2 regions of the Pseudomonas sp. G3-19 genome follow, and region 2 is predicted to be linked to the other one. Evidence: predicted binding sites of a transcription regulator. Region 2 holds the regulator's gene; the other holds the start of a gene.

Region 1 (7,837 bases), 2.6 Mb from region 2:
TGCCAGCGGAGTCAAACGTCATGGTCGAAGGTGTCGGCGCGGTGACCTTCGGATCGCTACCGGTAGCGTCCGGATTACGACCGTCTACCAGGGTGTAGACCTTCCAGGTGTTGGCACCGGTCTTGACCACGTACTGATCCATCGGGTGCATGTTGCCCTGACTGTCATAGATCGGCGTGCTGAACGATTTGGTGTAGGTCGCGAGGTTGTTCGGATCGAACTTGCCGGCGGGCACTGTGTCGTCGATTACTGGAGCGGTCGAGTCCAGGTTGATGGTCGAGGTCACCAGCGAGGTGGACTTCGGCGCCAGGTTGGAAGTGTCGATCTTCAGGTCAGTCAGCACACCATTGATGATCTTGCCGTTGGCATCCACACCGTAACCCTGCAGGCGCGAGGTGTAGTCGGTGTTGGTGATGTAACCAGCGTTGTCGACCTTGAAGGTACCGGCACGGGTATAGGAAACCGAACCGTTGTTGCTCATGGTGAAGAAACCGGAACCGTTGATACCCATGTCCAGCACGTTACCGGTGTTGTTGATGTCACCCTGGGTGAACTGCTGAGAAACGTTGGCCAGGCGTACACCGTTACCGATGACCTTGCTGCCACTGCCCAGACGGGTCGACGAGTAAACGTCTTCGAATTCTGCACGGGACGATTTGAAACCGGCGGTCGCGACGTTGGCGATGTTGTTGCCGGTCACGTCCAGTTGTTTGTTGGCTGCATAGAGACCGCTAAGGCCGATATTGAAAGACATATTCCACTCCTTTGTGCCGGTTAGTCGGCTCTATATACCAATGGTTTGTACTTTGGACAGGGCGACGGTGCCCTTGCCGGACAGGTTGAGCATCAGCTCGCCACCGGTCTGGCTGATGGTCACGCTGTTGACCGTGGCTGGCAGGTAGGTCGCCATATCGGTCGCGGTGCCATTGATCGAGGCGTTGGCTTTGACGGTATAGGTACCGGTCTTCACCAGATTGCCGTCCTTGTCCTTGCCGTCCCAGGTGAAGCTCGCGCTGCCTGCGGCGCGACTGCCCAGATCGATGGTGCGAACCACCGTGCCGCTGCTGTCGGTAATGCTGACCGTGCCACCGGCAATCGACGACGGCACGGTGACCGAACCGGTCATGCCTTTGCTTGGGTCGTCCAATTGCACGGTGTTGGTCTGCACGATCACGTTACGGCCAACCAGCGACGACGCCTGCAGGGCTTGCGAGGAGCTGTAGTTGCCGGCCAGCGAACTGACGGTGCTGTTGAGGGTGGTGATGCCCTCAAGGCTGCTGAACTGCGCCAACTGCGCTACGAAAGCGCTGTTGTCCTGCGGATCAAGCGGGTTCTGGTTTTTCAGCTGGGTGACCAGCAGTTGCAGGAACGCATCCTTGCCCAGGGCTTTGCCGCCAGTGGCGCTGTTGGTGGCCGAAGCAATGCCACCGGTGGTCGAACTGCTCGTTTTCTTCGAGGAGTTCGCCAGGATGTCATTCATGCTCAGGCTGCTGGTGGTATCGGTAACACTCATGGCCGTCGCCCCTTATTACTGACCGAGGGTCAGTACCTTCTGCATCATGGTTTTGGCGGTGTTCATCATTTCGGCGTTGGTCTGGAACGAACGGCTCGCGGAAATCATGTCAGCCATTTCTTCCACCACGTTGACGTTCGGGTAGTAGACGTAGCCCTTGGCGTCAGCGGCCGGATGGTTCGGCTCGTAACGCGCTTCGAGATTGCTCTGGTCTTCGACCACGCCAAGTACCTGCACGCCCTGCCCTGCGGCGTCCTGGCTCTGGAACAGCGAGTTGCTGCCACTGTTCTGGCCGCCCTGGAACATGGTGGCGAACACCGGGTGACGGGCGCGGTAGGTCTGGTCAATGCTCGACGAAACGGTTTCGGCGTTGGCGATGTTCGAAGCCACGGTGTTCAGACGCGTGGTTTGTGCGCTCATGCCGCTGCCGGCAATGTTGAAAACGCTGGACAGGGACATGGATTACTCTCCGCGCAGGGCTGACACCAGCCCTTTGAATTTGCTGTTGAGCAGGGTGAAGCTGGCCTGGAAGCCGACCGCGTTTTCCGCGTAGTTCGACTGCTCAAGCTGAGCGTCCACGGTGTTCTGGTCGATCGAAGGCTGCATCGGCGTGCGATACATCAGCGATTCGTCGCCATTGCCCAGGCCTTCAGCTTCGATGTGACGGCTGTTGGTCATGTTCAGGGCGATGGTGCCGTTGGCGTTCTTCTGGGTCTGTGCTTCGAGCACTTTGGAGAAGTCCAGATCCCGAGCCTTGTAGTTCGGGGTATCGGCGTTGGCGATGTTGTTGGCCAGCACTTCGGCACGCTGGGCGCGGAAGCCCAATGCCTTTTCGTGAATGCCGAGCGCTTTATCGAAGCTGATGCTCATGTCGGGAACCTTCGGGTGACCGGTTTTTCGTACCTGAGCTTTAGCAAGCGCCGTGCCAAACAGAACAACCCCCGTAAACCGGGGCTTTGCGAGGAGCCGGCAAAGCGGCAATGCCAGAAAAGCGGCAACCGGTTTCCGCTGGCTGCCGCTTTTCTGCCGCTTGCGTGCTCTCGCCGACACCGGACAACTGTGGGAGCGGGCTTGCTCGCGAAAGCGTCATCTAAGTCAGTATTTGTTTTCCTGACACACCGCCTTCGCGAGCAAGCCCGCTCCCACAGGGGATTTTGTGGCGTGTGAGGGAGATAATTCAGGCACAAAAAAACGGGAGCCCCCAAGGACTCCCGTTTCTCGTGTTGCCGATGCAATCACTTCGCCTGGTAAATGATCCCCGGGCTGCACTGGACCATCTGGTAATGATCCGGCAGACCGTTCAGCGCTTCGGACGCGCCAAGAAACAGATACCCGCCCGGCTTCAGCGTGCTGTGAATGCGCAACAGGATGTCTTTCTTCACCTCGGCGGAGAAGTAGATCAGCACGTTGCGGCAGAACACGATGTCGAACTTGCCCAGACTCGCGTAGCTGTCGAGCAGGTTGAACGAACGGAATTCCACCCGGTTCTTGATCGGCGCCTTGATCACCCAGCGCCCCGGCCCTTTCGGGTCGAAGTAGCGCTGCAGACGATCGGCGGACAAACCGCGACCGATCGCCAGGCTGTCGTACTCGCCGGTCTTGCAGTTGGTCAGCATGCTGCCGGACAAGTCCGTGGCAACAATCTGCACGCCCATCTTCAACTGACCGAGGTTGCTGCGCTCGAACTCATCGATCGACATCGACAGCGAATACGGTTCCTGACCCGACGAGCACGCCGCCGACCAGATCCGCAGACGCTGGTTGGGACTGGCCTTGATTGCCTCGGGCAGCACCTTGTTCTTCAAGACTTCAAACGGATAGGTGTCCCGAAACCACAGGGTTTCGTTGGTCGTCATGGCATCGACCACCTGCTCGCGCAAACCGCTGCGCGGCTGGGTCTGGATGCGCTGTACCAGCTCACCCAGGGACTTGATGCCTTGCTGCTCCATCAGTTTGTTGAGACGGCTCGAGACCAGGTACTGCTTGTTTTCACCGAGCAAAATGCCACAGGCTTTTTCCAGGAAGACCCGGAATTGTTCGAAATCCAAATTACCCGTAGACAATGATGCCGCCTCTTAAATCGTGTTGACCGCCAGAGACAAAAGGTCCCTAGCTGATATCTGCTGCTTTGATCCGGTCGACTACCCGGGATGCCAGGTCATCAGGACGGAATTTGGCCAGGAAGTCATCGGCACCGACTTTCTTGACCATCGCCTGATTGAATACCCCCGACAACGAAGTATGCAGGATGATATGAAGCTTTTGCATGCGCGGGTCGCTGCGGATCTCCGCCGTCAGGGTGTACCCGTCCATCTCCGGCATCTCGATGTCGGAAATCATCATCAGGAACTCTTCTTCCGGCTTCTTGCCCTCTTCGACCAGCTTGCGCAGGTAATCCAGCGCCTGCTTGCCGTCGTTCAGCGCCACCACTTCAACCCCGATCGTCTGCAGGCAACGCGTGACCTGCTTGCGCGCCACCGACGAGTCATCGACCGTCAGCACCCGCAGCGACAACGCCTTGCTCTGGGTCTCAACATCGACCACACCGACCGAAATCGCCTCGGGCGTCGGCGCCACTTCCGCCAGCACCTTCTCGACATCGATGATTTCGACTAACTGATTGTCGACCCGAGTCACAGCCGTCAGGTAGTGATCGCGCCCCGTGCCCTTGGGCGGCGGATGGATCTCTTCCCAGTTCATGTTGACGATGCGCTCCACCGAGCGAACCAGGAAACCCTGGGTCTTGGTGTTGTACTCCGTGATGATCACGAACGGACTGTTCTTGTCTTTCAACGCCCCGGAACCGGTCGCCATTGCCAGATCAAGGATCGGAATGGTCGCCCCCCGGATATTCGCCACCCCGCACACGACAGGACTGGACTTGGGCATCAACGTCAGCGACGGGCATTGCAGCACTTCCCGCACCTTGAACACGTTGATGCCGTAGAGCTGCTGACCGTCAAGACGGAACAACAACAGCTCCAGGCGATTCTGCCCTACCAGTTGCGTGCGCTGGTTCACCGAATCCATTACACCAGCCATGCCCAGACTCCTACACCAACGCCAAGTGTTGTTGCGACGCACATTCATTGCTAAACGGCACGGCGCTTGCTTTTTAACTCGTATGAACGCTCAAACGACATTTTTCCGACGCCTGACCTCCCGCACCCGCAAAGCGCTGTGCGCGGTGTCTGCCGTCTGCTTCTTCTTCGCTGGCAGCCCTGCCGGTGCTGATACGGTTACCTTGCCTGACATGCTTATCGGCGTCACCCAAGGCTTTCTTGAGTTCACCGTAGAAGACTATCTGGCTACCAGTCAAACGGAAGGCCGCTACGAAATCGAGGTCAACCAGCTCGACCCGCGTATGCGCATGCCTATGTGCGACAAGGAATTGACAGCGTCGCTGGAGAGTCCGGCCCGTCCGCTGGGCCGGGTAACGGTCAAGGTCCGGTGCGAGGGAAGCTCGCCGTGGACGGTGTTCGTGCCCGCTCAAGTCCGCCTGTTTCGCGAGATTGTCACCACCACCCGCCCGCTGAAACGCGCCGGAATTATCGAGCCGCAGGATGTGACCTTGCGTGAACGCGACATCAGCCAGATCAATCAGGGTTTCCTGACGTCGGTGGATGAAGCCATCGGGCAGAAATTGACCCGACCAACGGTCGCCGATCAGGTGATTACCCTGGTGCATCTGGAACAGGCTGAAGTGGTGCGCAAGGGTGATCAGGTGGTCATCATCGCCCGCAGCGGTACGCTCGCTGTGCGCATGCCCGGCGAAGCCCTGGCCAATGGCGGTTTGAAAGAACAGATCCGGGTGAAAAACCTCAATTCCAACCGGGTGATCAAGGCGCAGGTCATCGCGCCGGGCCAGGTGGAAGTGGCCATGTAAAACGCTCAGGCAGAAAACTGGCGCCGGCCTCGATGCTTCCCTAAACTGTGCCGCAGCAGAACACGCTTCGGCACATGCAGCTCATTGCAAAGTGAGCCTAAAGTTTTCCAGGGAATGGCCGAGAACATGGCAAGCGTCCAAATTCCCAGAGGTTTTTAACATGGTCATCGATTTCAGCCGTTTGAACAGCTCCTCGTCACTTACGGGCAGTACACGTACCAGCAACGCCAAGGAAACCGCCGAATCCGGCACCTCCGCGCCGCTGAATACCCAGGCCGAAACGGCCAGTACCGCAAAAAGCGGGGAATCGGTACACCTCAGCAATGAGGCTCAACAGTTGCAGAAGGTCACTGACAAGCTGCGCGATCAGCCTGCCGTCGACAAAGCCCGGGTGGCCGAGTTGAAAGCAGCGATTGCCGATGGCAGCTATAAAGTCGACAGCAACCGTGTAGCCAGCAAACTGCTCAACTTCGAAGCCCAGCGCTAGGCTTTTGCCGGCGCCAGGCTTTTGGACGCTTAAAACCCAAGGCCAGCCATGCACGACACTAATTTATTGCAACTGATCACCGACGACTTTGCTCCAGCTCAACAATTGCTGGAGTTGCTGCAAACCGAGTCCCTCGCTTTGCACGGTCGCGACATGCCTTTGCTCGAAGACATTCTGGCGCGCAAACAGGCATTGATCATTTTGCTTGAACAGCATGGCCGCAAGCGCAGCGAAATCCTCGCCAGCCTCAACCTGCCGCTCGACCGTCAGGGCCTGGAGCAACTGGCCAGCCACTCGAGCATTGGCGACCAGTTGCTGGCCCAGAGCGACGTGTTGACCGACCTGATTGCCCAGTGCCAGGCGGCGAACGTCAAGAACGGCCAGTCGATCCAGATTCAGCAGGCCGCCACGGCCAATCAGCTGAAAATCCTCACCGGGGGCGAGCCGCCAGCGTTGTATGACGCCTCGGGCACTTTCGCCAAACCCACCAAGCCGCGTACGCTCAGCCAGGCGTGAGCCATTCGATGTGCCTGCACTATCAACCCGCGAAACATGCTGGCAAAATGCTGGCTAGTCGTAGTCAAATTTTGTCTGGAGATTGAGAAAACGTGCCAAACGCCCTAAGCGCGGATGATAGTCCGCAGCCACCAAAGGTGCTGACCACGCCCCTGGAAATCTCCAGCAACCTGCGCCAGCTGCAAGAAAGCCACGATCCGCTGATCATCACGTTCCACGAGCGCAGCCAGCGCTTTCAGAGCTACCTGATCAAGGTCGACCGCGATACCGCGACGATTGCCCTGGACGAGATGATCCCGCGCGATGGCGAGCGCTTTCTGCAGGCGGGCGAACCGTTCAAGGTCGAAGGCTTCCACGAGGGCGTGCGCATCGCCTGGGAATGCACCGGTACGCTGAACATTGAAGAGTCCGAGGGCGATCGCTTCTACACCGGTGACCTGCCGACCGAGGTGGTTTACCACCAGCGCCGCAACGCCTTTCGTGCAGCCCTGAAGCTGACTGACCTGGTCAGCGTCGAACTCGGCGGCGAAAAGCTCAAAGCGCCGATCAACGGCAAACTGCTGGATATTTCCGCCACCGGTTGCAAGCTGCGCTTTGAAGGCGACATCACCGACCGCCTGCAACTGGGCCAGGTCTACGACCGCATGATCGCCACCCCGCTGTTTGGCAATCAACCGATCTCGGTCGAACTGCGTTATCTGCACTTCGAAGAAAAGCTCAACATCACCTTCGCTGGTCTGCGTTTCCACAACATCAGCGGCCAGGCGGCGCGCAACGTCGAACGCTTCGTCTATCAGTTGCAGCGTGAAGCACGCCGGTTCGATAAAGACGATCTGTGATTCGTACAGGCAAATAGAAAGGGCAGCCCCTCGCGGGACTGCCCTTTTCTATTTCCATTGTCCCGTCCTGGCCTGGAGATCCCTGTGGCGAGGGGATTTATCCCCGATGGGTCGCGTAGCGCCCCCAAAACCTGCCGATGCGCAGTATCAGATACTTCGCATGCGTTGATTTTGCGACTGCTTCGCAGCCGGTCGGGGATAAATCCCCTCACCACAGTTAAAGCATCATTCTTTGAACAGCCTTACCCTCACCCGATTCAGGGTCTGGCACCACTGATGTCCGGCGTCGGTTTATCCCCCTCATCAGCCGGATCAGCTTCCACCGCCGCTTCAGACTGCACTTCGGGTTCCGGCTCCGGTTCTGGCGTAACCGTGGTCTGCATCTGCTCCTGCACCACCTGCTCATCCACTCGCGGATCGAGTGCTGCCACCAACGGCGAGCTGGACATGCTGTCAGGCATCGCCACGTGGTGCAGCGGCGCGTCGTCGACCTGATGCAGATTGGTCACCGCTTTCGGGCGAATGCGCCACACCAGCACCAGCGCGAAGAAACTGAAAAACGCGTACAGACTCTGACTGCCAAACAGCTTCATCAG
Region 2 (7,837 bases):
CATCCCGGAAGGCATGGCGGTGGGGGTGTCCGCTGGCGGCGGCATGCCGGATGCCGACAGTCTGGCGATGGGCATCGCCTTGCAGGATGTGCCAGAGGGATTGGTGATTGCGCTGGTACTGGCGGGGGCGGGAATGTCGCGGGTCAGGGCGTTCTTGATCGGTGCGGCTTCAGGGTTGGTCGAGCCGGTGTTTGCACTGCTCTGTGCCTGGCTGGTCAGTCTGGCGGAGCTGTTATTGCCGTTGGGGCTGGCGCTGGCGGCGGGGGCTATGTTGCTGGTGGTGACGCACGAAGTCATTCCGGAATCGCGCCGCAATGGTCATGACAAGCTGGCCAGTCTTGGCTTGCTGATCGGGTTTTGTCTGATGATGGTGATGGATACGGCGTTGGGTTGAATATCAAAAGATCGCAGCCTGCGATCTTTTGATCTTTTGATCTTTAAACGATCAACCACCCTCATCGAAGTAGTTGTTGATCAACGCCACCAGCGCATCCAGCGCTTCCTGTTCCTGATGGCCTTCGGTGCTCAGATAGATCTTCGTACCCTTGCCGGCGGCGAGCATCATCATCGCCATGATGCTTTTGCCATCCACTGTGGTTTCTGGCGTGCGACCCACTCTGATCGTGCAATCCGGGAACTGGCCCGCCACCCCGACGAACTTGGCCGACGCTCGGGCGTGCAGGCCCAGTTTATTGATGATTTCGATTTCCAGAGCAGGCATCGCGGTGTGAATCCTTTAAGTGAGGTCGCGGTGGCGAACCTGGACGTTCTTCAGGGTTTTCTGCAGGGCCTGACCCAGACGTTCGGTCAGGTAAACGGAGCGGTGATGCCCGCCGGTGCAGCCAATGGCAATGGTGACATAGGCGCGATTACTCGCGGCAAAGCGTGGCAGCCATTTGTACAGGTAGCCGTAGATGTCTTGAAACATCTCCTCAACCTCCGGTTGTGCAGCCAGGTACTCGGCGACCGGTGCGTCGAGACCCGATTGTGCACGCAGTTCCGGTTTCCAGTAAGGATTGGGCAGGCAGCGCACATCGAACACCAGATCCGCGTCCACCGGCATGCCGCGCTTGAAGCCGAACGACTCGACCAGAAACGCCGTGCCCGGTTCCGGCTGGTTCAGCAGTCGCAGCTTGATGGTGTCACGCAACTGGTACAGATTCAGATTGGTGGTGTTGACCTTGAGGTCGGCCAGGTCGGCGATCGGGCCGAGCAGGGCGGTTTCATCTTCGATCGCTTCGGCCAGCGAGCGGTTGGCAGTGCTCAACGGATGGCGCCGGCGGGTTTCCGAGAAGCGCTTGAGCAGGGTTTCTTCGTCGGCATCCAGATACAACACATCGCACTGGATGTGCCGGGCACGGACTTCTTCAAGCAGTTCGGGGAAACGCGACAGGTGGCTCGGCAGATTGCGTGCATCGATCGACACGGCCACCAGCGGCTGGGCCAGTTCGGTGTGAATCAGGGCGCGTTCGGCGAGTTCCGGCAGCAGACCGGCCGGCAGGTTGTCGATGCAGTAGTAGCCGTTGTCCTCAAGGACATTCAGGGCGGTACTTTTACCCGAGCCGGAGCGGCCGCTGACGATGATCAAACGCATGATTAATGACCGTTCTGCTCGCTCAGGACGACCTGATACAAGGCTTCGTTGCTCGGTGCGCTGCGCAGTTTTTCGCGCACTTCCTTGCGATCGAGCATGCTGGCGATCTGGCGCAGTAATTCCAGGTGGGCATCGGTGGCCGCTTCCGGGACCAGCAGTACAAACAGCAGGTCGACCGGTGCGCCGTCGATGGCATCGAAATCGATGGGGGCATCAAGGTGCATCAACGCGCTGATAGGCGCTTCGCAGCCTTTGAGGCGACAGTGGGGAATGGCGATGCCGTTGCCGAAACCGGTGGATCCGAGTTTCTCACGGGCTACCAGGCTCTCGAAAACATCCTGCATGGCCAGATCCGGCACTTCTTTATGGATGAGGTTGGCAATCTGTTCGAGGGCTTTCTTTTTACTGCCGCCCGGCACGTTCACCAGGGAACGGCCGGGGGTCAGGATACTTTCAAGTCGGATCATGGGTTGGGAGTGTTAACGACCTGTCGCGCCCTGAAGGAGGCTCTGGGTCTTTTCCTTATGCTTTTTGAGTTGGCGATCCAGCTTGTCGGTCAGTGAGTCGATCGCAGCGTACATGTCAGTATCTTCTGCGTTAGCGACCACTTCGCTGCCGGGTATATGCAAGGTGGCTTCGATTTTCTGCTTGAGCTTTTCGACGCACATCGTGACTTGCACGTTGGTGATCTTGTCGAAATGGCGCTCCAATCGTTCGAGTTTCTCGTTGATGTAGGTGCGCAGAGGTTCGGTCACTTCCAGTTGGTGTCCACTGATGTTGACTTGCATACAGCTTCTCCTTCGTTGCCAGTGCATAAAGCGGCAGGCCGAAGAGCCTGCCACTGGAACGCTGTAACGTGGCTTACATCAACCGCTTGCGTTCGCTCGAAGGCGCGATCCCGAGGGATTCGCGGTACTTGGCGACGGTGCGGCGAGCCACCTGAATGCCTTGTGCCTCCAGTAAACCAGCGATCTTGCTGTCACTCAACGGCTTTTTCTGATTTTCCGCCGCAACCAGTTTTTTGATGATCGCGCGGATCGCCGTCGACGAGCATTCACCGCCTTCGGAGGTGCTGACGTGGCTGGAGAAAAAGTATTTCAGTTCATAAATACCGCGCGGGGTATGCATGAATTTCTGCGTGGTGACCCGGGAAATCGTCGATTCGTGCATGCCGACCGCCTCGGCGATGTCATGCAGGACCAACGGCTTCATGGCTTCATCGCCATACTCCAGGAAGCCGCGCTGATGCTCGACGATCTGGGTGGCCACCTTCATCAGGGTTTCGTTGCGGCTTTGCAGGCTCTTGATGAACCAGCGTGCCTCTTGCAACTGGTTGCGCATGAAGGTGTTGTCGGCGCTGGTGTCGGCGCGACGGACGAAACCGGCGTACTGCGCGTTAACCCGCAGACGGGGCACTGACTCCTGATTCAGCTCGACCAGCCAGCGTTCGTTATCCTTGCGCACAATGACGTCGGGCACCACGTACTCGGCTTCGGTCGATTCGATCTGCGAGCCCGGACGCGGATTGAGGCTTTGCACCAGTTCGATGACCTGACGCAACTCGTCTTCCTTGAGCTTCATACGCCGCATCAACTGGCTGTAGTCGCGACTGCCGAGCAGATCGATGTAATCGCTGACCAGACGTTTGGCTTCGTTGAGCCACGGGGTCTTGGCCGGGAGCTGACGCAGTTGCAGCAGCAGGCATTCGCCGAGGTTGCGCGCGCCGATACCGGCCGGTTCGAACTGCTGAATGCGGTGCAGAACGGCTTCGATCTCGTCCAGCTCGATGTCGAGCTCCGGATCAAAGGCGTCGAGAATTTCTTCGAGGGTTTCGTCCAGGTAGCCCTGATTGTTGATGCAATCGATCAGGGTCACGGCGATCAGGCGGTCGGTGTCGGACATCGGCGCCAGGTTCAATTGCCACAGCAGATGGCTTTGCAGGCTTTCGCCGGCGGACGTGCGGGTGGTGAAGTCCCACTCGTCGTCATCGCTGCTGGGCAGGCTGCTGGCGCTGGTCTGGTAGACGTCTTCCCAGGCGGTATCAACGGGCAGTTCGTTAGGAATGCGCTCGTTCCATTCGCCATCTTCCAGATTGTCCACCGTCGGGGCGGCTTCCTGATAGGACGGTTCCTGAATGTCGGTGTTGGGTTTTTGTTCGGCGTTGTCGGCCAAAGGATCGGTATTGTCGAAGTCGTCGCCTTCTTCCTGGCGTTCGAGCATCGGATTGGATTCCAGGGCCTCCTGGATTTCCTGTTGCAGGTCCAGGGTCGACAATTGGAGCAGGCGGATGGCCTGTTGCAGCTGCGGTGTCATCGTCAGCTGCTGGCCCATTCTCAAGACTAGCGATGGTTTCATGGCAGGGGCTTAACACCTTATTCGCCGGCGCGCATGCGCCATCCACTACAGGGCGCCGGAGCGCCAAACTTAAGCAAATTATATGCCTGAAACTGTCGTGTTTGCCTAGAGCGCTGTAACAATAAAAGCGTATAAAAAGCCTGCTTCATCGATACAGCACCCGGAGGCTGGCCAAGTGCCTTGGTGCTTACAGGCGGAACTCGTGGCCCAGGTACACTTCCTTCACCAGATCGTTGGCAAGGATGGTCGCCGCATCGCCTTCCGCGATCAGTTGACCGTCGTTGACGATGTAGGCGGTTTCGCAGATATCCAGGGTCTCACGCACGTTGTGGTCGGTGATAAGAACACCGATGCCCTTGGCCTTGAGGTGATGGATGATCTGCTTGATGTCGCCGACCGAAATCGGGTCGACACCGGCGAACGGCTCGTCGAGCAGGATGAATTTCGGTGCGGTCGCCAGGGCGCGGGCGATTTCCACCCGGCGGCGTTCACCACCGGACAGGCTCATGCCGAGGTTGTCGCGGATGTGGCTGATGTGGAATTCCTGCAGTAGGCTTTCCAGTTCCTTGCGACGACCGGCCTTGTCGAGTTCCGTGCGGGTTTCGAGGATGGCCATGATGTTATCGGCCACCGACAGTTTGCGGAAGATCGACGCTTCTTGCGGCAGATAGCCGATACCGGCCTTGGCGCGGCCGTGCATCGGCTGATGGCTGACGTCCAGATCATCGATCAGCACGCGACCCTGATCGGCCTGCACAAGGCCGACGATCATGTAGAAACAGGTGGTCTTGCCGGCACCGTTCGGGCCGAGCAGGCCAACGATCTGGCCGCTGTCGATCGACAGGCTGACGTCGCGCACAACCTGGCGGCTTTTATAGGCCTTGGCCAGGTGTTGAGCTTTCAGAGTTGCCATTACTGGGTTTTCTCGTCGGTTTTCTTCTTCGGCTGGATCACCATGTCGATACGCGGACGCGCTTCGGTGACTTTGCTGCCGGTAGCGCGACCGGCACTGGCCAGTTTCTTCACCGTGTCATAGACGATTTTCTCGCCCTGAGTGGTGTTGTTGTCCTTGTCGACAACCTTGGCCTTGTCGATCAGCACGACGCGGTTTTGCGCGGCGTGGTACTGAATCGTCACGCCCCAGCCCTGAACAGGCTTGGCGTCACCCTGGGTTTGCAGTTGCTCGAAGTAGGCAAGGTTGCCCACCGAGGTCACCACGTCGATATCGCCGGTCGGAGTACGGGTGATGGTCACCGTATTGCCCTTAACGATCATCGAGCCCTGGGTGATGATCACATCACCTTTATAGGTGGCGATGCCGTTCTTGTCGTCCAGCTGGGCGTCGTCGGCCTGAATGCGGATAGGTTGCTGCTGATCGTTCGGCAGAGCCCAGGCGCTCACGCTTCCCAGTGCTGCGCCCAGACTGAGCAAAATAGGGAGGGTTTTAACGAGCCTCATACTGTCCTCTTACGTTCGATTGCAGGTGTATCCTGCTTTCCTTCAAATACGCCTTCATTCCCACGCCAGTCGATACACCGCCAGCGCCGTCGATTCTAACGGGTTGCTCGGTCTGCGCATATTGCTGCTGAGGGAACACCGTCATGCGTGTGCTGGTGATCAGGGTGTCGCGTTTCTTTTCATCGGTGCGCTTGATGCGTACCGAGTCGATCAATTCTACCTGCGTTCCGTCCGGATTCACTTCGCCGCGTTCGCTGGTCACGTGCCACGGAAACTCGGTGCCGCGATACATGTTGAGGTCGGGTTTGGTAACCAGAGTCACATCCGTCGCTTTCAGGTGTTCGGCCTTGTCCGACGTCATTTCGTACTGCACTTTGCCGTCCGGCAGATATTGCAGGGTATGCGTATTGGTGGCGTACCAGTCGATGGCAGTGTCTTCGACCTTGGCCACAGGCTTGTCGAGGAAACGTTCCGGACTGATGTTCCAGTAGCCGACCGCCGCAAACATCGCAGCGATGCAGCCGAACAGCAGGAAGTTGCGAAATTTTTTGCTAAACATGATTTGGCTCACAGGTACGCGGCGTTGGCCGCATCGAGGCGGCCCTGGGCGCGCAGGATCAATTCGCAGAATTCGCGGGCGGCACCTTCGCCACCGCGGGCCCGAGTGACGCCATGGGCGTGTTCGCGCACGAAGTCGGCAGCATTGGCAACGGCCATGCCCAGCCCTACGCGGCGGATCACCGGCAAGTCAGGCAGGTCGTCACCCAGGTAGGCGACCTGTTCATAGCTTAGGCCCAGTTGCGCCAGCAGGCCGTCCAGAACCACCAATTTGTCTTCGCGACCCTGAAACAGGTGCGGGATACCGAGGTTCTTCGCCCGGCGTTCAACCACCGGGGTCTTGCGGCCACTGATGATGGCAGTCTCGACACCGGCATTCATCAGCATTTTGATGCCCTGGCCATCGAGGGTGTTGAAGGTCTTGAATTCGCTGCCGTCTTCGAGGAAGTACAGGCGCCCGTCGGTGAGGACGCCGTCGACGTCGAACACCGCCAGTTTGATCGCTTTGCCGCGTTGCAGCAGATCGGTGGTCATTACATCACTCCTGCACGCAGCAGATCGGAGAGGTTGAAGGCGCCGATCGGGCGATCTTCTTCGTCCACGACAACCAGTGCGTTGATTCGGTGGTCTTCCATGATTTTCAGGGCTTCGGCGGCGAGCATCTCGGGCCGTGCGGTCTTGCCGTGTGCGGTCATGACCTGGTCGATGGTGGCGCTGCGGATGTCGATGCTGCGGTCCAGCGTGCGGCGCAAATCGCCGTCGGTGAAGATTCCGGCCAGTTTGCCATCGGCTTCAACGATCGCGGTCATGCCCAGACCCTTGCGGGTCATTTCCATGAGCGCGTCCTTGAGCAGGGTGCCGCGCTGCACTTGCGGCAGCTCTTGCCCGGCATGCATGACGTTTTCCACTTTCAGCAGCAGGCGTCGACCCAGAGCGCCGCCCGGGTGTGAAAAGGCAAAATCTTCGGCGGTGAAACCACGCGCTTCCAGCAGCGCCACGGCCAGGGCATCGCCCATGACCAGCGCGGCGGTGGTCGAGGAAGTCGGTGCCAGGTTCAGCGGGCAGGCTTCGTGTTCGACATGAACGTTGAGATTGACTTCGGCAGCTTTGGCCAGCGGCGACTGCGGATTGCCGGTGAGGCTGATCAACTGGATGCCGAGGCGCTTGATCAATGGCAGCAGGGTGACGATTTCGTTGGTCGAGCCGGAGTTGGAGAGGGCGAGGATCACGTCGTCGCGGGTGATCATGCCCATGTCGCCATGGCTGGCTTCGGCCGGGTGGACGAAAAATGCCGGGGTGCCGGTGCTGGCCAGGGTCGCGGCAATCTTGTTGCCGACGTGCCCGGATTTGCCCATGCCGACCACGACCACACGGCCTTTGCTGGCCAGAATCATCTCGCAAGCGCGTACGAAATCGGCGTCGATATGGGGCAACAAGCCTTGTACGGCTTCCACTTCGAGGCGGATGGTGCGTTGTGCCGATTGAATCAGGTCGCTGGATTGGCTCATGTCAGAAATCGTATAGCCCGATGAAAAGGCGGCGATTATAGCGGTTATGTTGAAAAGCCTCACGCAAGTTCGTCGTGCTTTGTCATTCCTCGTAACCAAAACCCTGAAAAAGCGCGGCCGCGCCTGTCATATCGCTGAACACAGGGGGGCATGGGCCTTGGGCGCTTGGCCTTTGCAGTGATATAGTTCGCCGCCAGTTCGGCCTGCCCGGGAGGTATGTGCTTTCTGCGGAAAGCCAGGCGTCCGAGTGAGAGGCTGCATCGCAAGGAGTTTAGATGAGTGCCGATAACGCCTACGCGGTCGAGCTGAAGGGAGTCTCCTTCAAGCGCGGTGCGCGCAGCATTTTCAATAACGTCGATATTCG

What was found. The regulator sigma-54, encoded in region 2, starts transcription at its own class of promoters, with help from an activator protein. The targets are predictions, from matches to a motif close to ANTGGCATNNANNTTGCTNT.
Region 1: flgB (flagellar basal body rod protein FlgB) is a predicted target of sigma-54. The motif match lies at 2,424-2,443, and genes of this name have one in related genera.

What each region holds. Positions count from the first base shown of each region.
Region 1 covers NZ_JBMPIQ010000003.1:2,588,326-2,596,162, forward strand. Annotated here, with positions in the region: gene flgE (flagellar hook protein FlgE) at 1-754, opposite strand, end outside; gene flgD (flagellar hook assembly protein FlgD) at 785-1,513, opposite strand; gene flgC (flagellar basal body rod protein FlgC) at 1,529-1,972, opposite strand; gene flgB (flagellar basal body rod protein FlgB) at 1,976-2,383, opposite strand; gene cheR (protein-glutamate O-methyltransferase CheR) at 2,749-3,576, opposite strand; gene ACOYXI_RS11945 (chemotaxis protein CheV) at 3,623-4,555, opposite strand; gene flgA (flagellar basal body P-ring formation chaperone FlgA) at 4,638-5,399, shown strand; gene flgM (flagellar biosynthesis anti-sigma factor FlgM) at 5,560-5,886, shown strand; gene ACOYXI_RS11960 (flagella synthesis protein FlgN) at 5,935-6,402, shown strand; gene ACOYXI_RS11965 (flagellar brake protein) at 6,495-7,241, shown strand; gene ACOYXI_RS11970 (MFS transporter) at 7,499-7,837, opposite strand, start outside.
Region 2 covers NZ_JBMPIQ010000003.1:5,223,687-5,231,523, forward strand. Annotated here, with positions in the region: gene ACOYXI_RS23710 (ZIP family metal transporter) at 1-394, shown strand, start outside; gene ACOYXI_RS23715 (HPr family phosphocarrier protein) at 446-721, opposite strand; gene rapZ (RNase adapter RapZ) at 737-1,594, opposite strand; gene ptsN (PTS IIA-like nitrogen regulatory protein PtsN) at 1,597-2,061, opposite strand; gene hpf (ribosome hibernation-promoting factor, HPF/YfiA family) at 2,074-2,382, opposite strand; gene ACOYXI_RS23735 (RNA polymerase factor sigma-54) at 2,456-3,949, opposite strand; gene lptB (LPS export ABC transporter ATP-binding protein) at 4,137-4,862, opposite strand; gene lptA (lipopolysaccharide transport periplasmic protein LptA) at 4,862-5,407, opposite strand; gene lptC (LPS export ABC transporter periplasmic protein LptC) at 5,394-5,966, opposite strand; gene ACOYXI_RS23755 (KdsC family phosphatase) at 5,975-6,499, opposite strand; gene ACOYXI_RS23760 (KpsF/GutQ family sugar-phosphate isomerase) at 6,499-7,473, opposite strand; gene ACOYXI_RS23765 (ATP-binding cassette domain-containing protein) at 7,749-7,837, shown strand, end outside.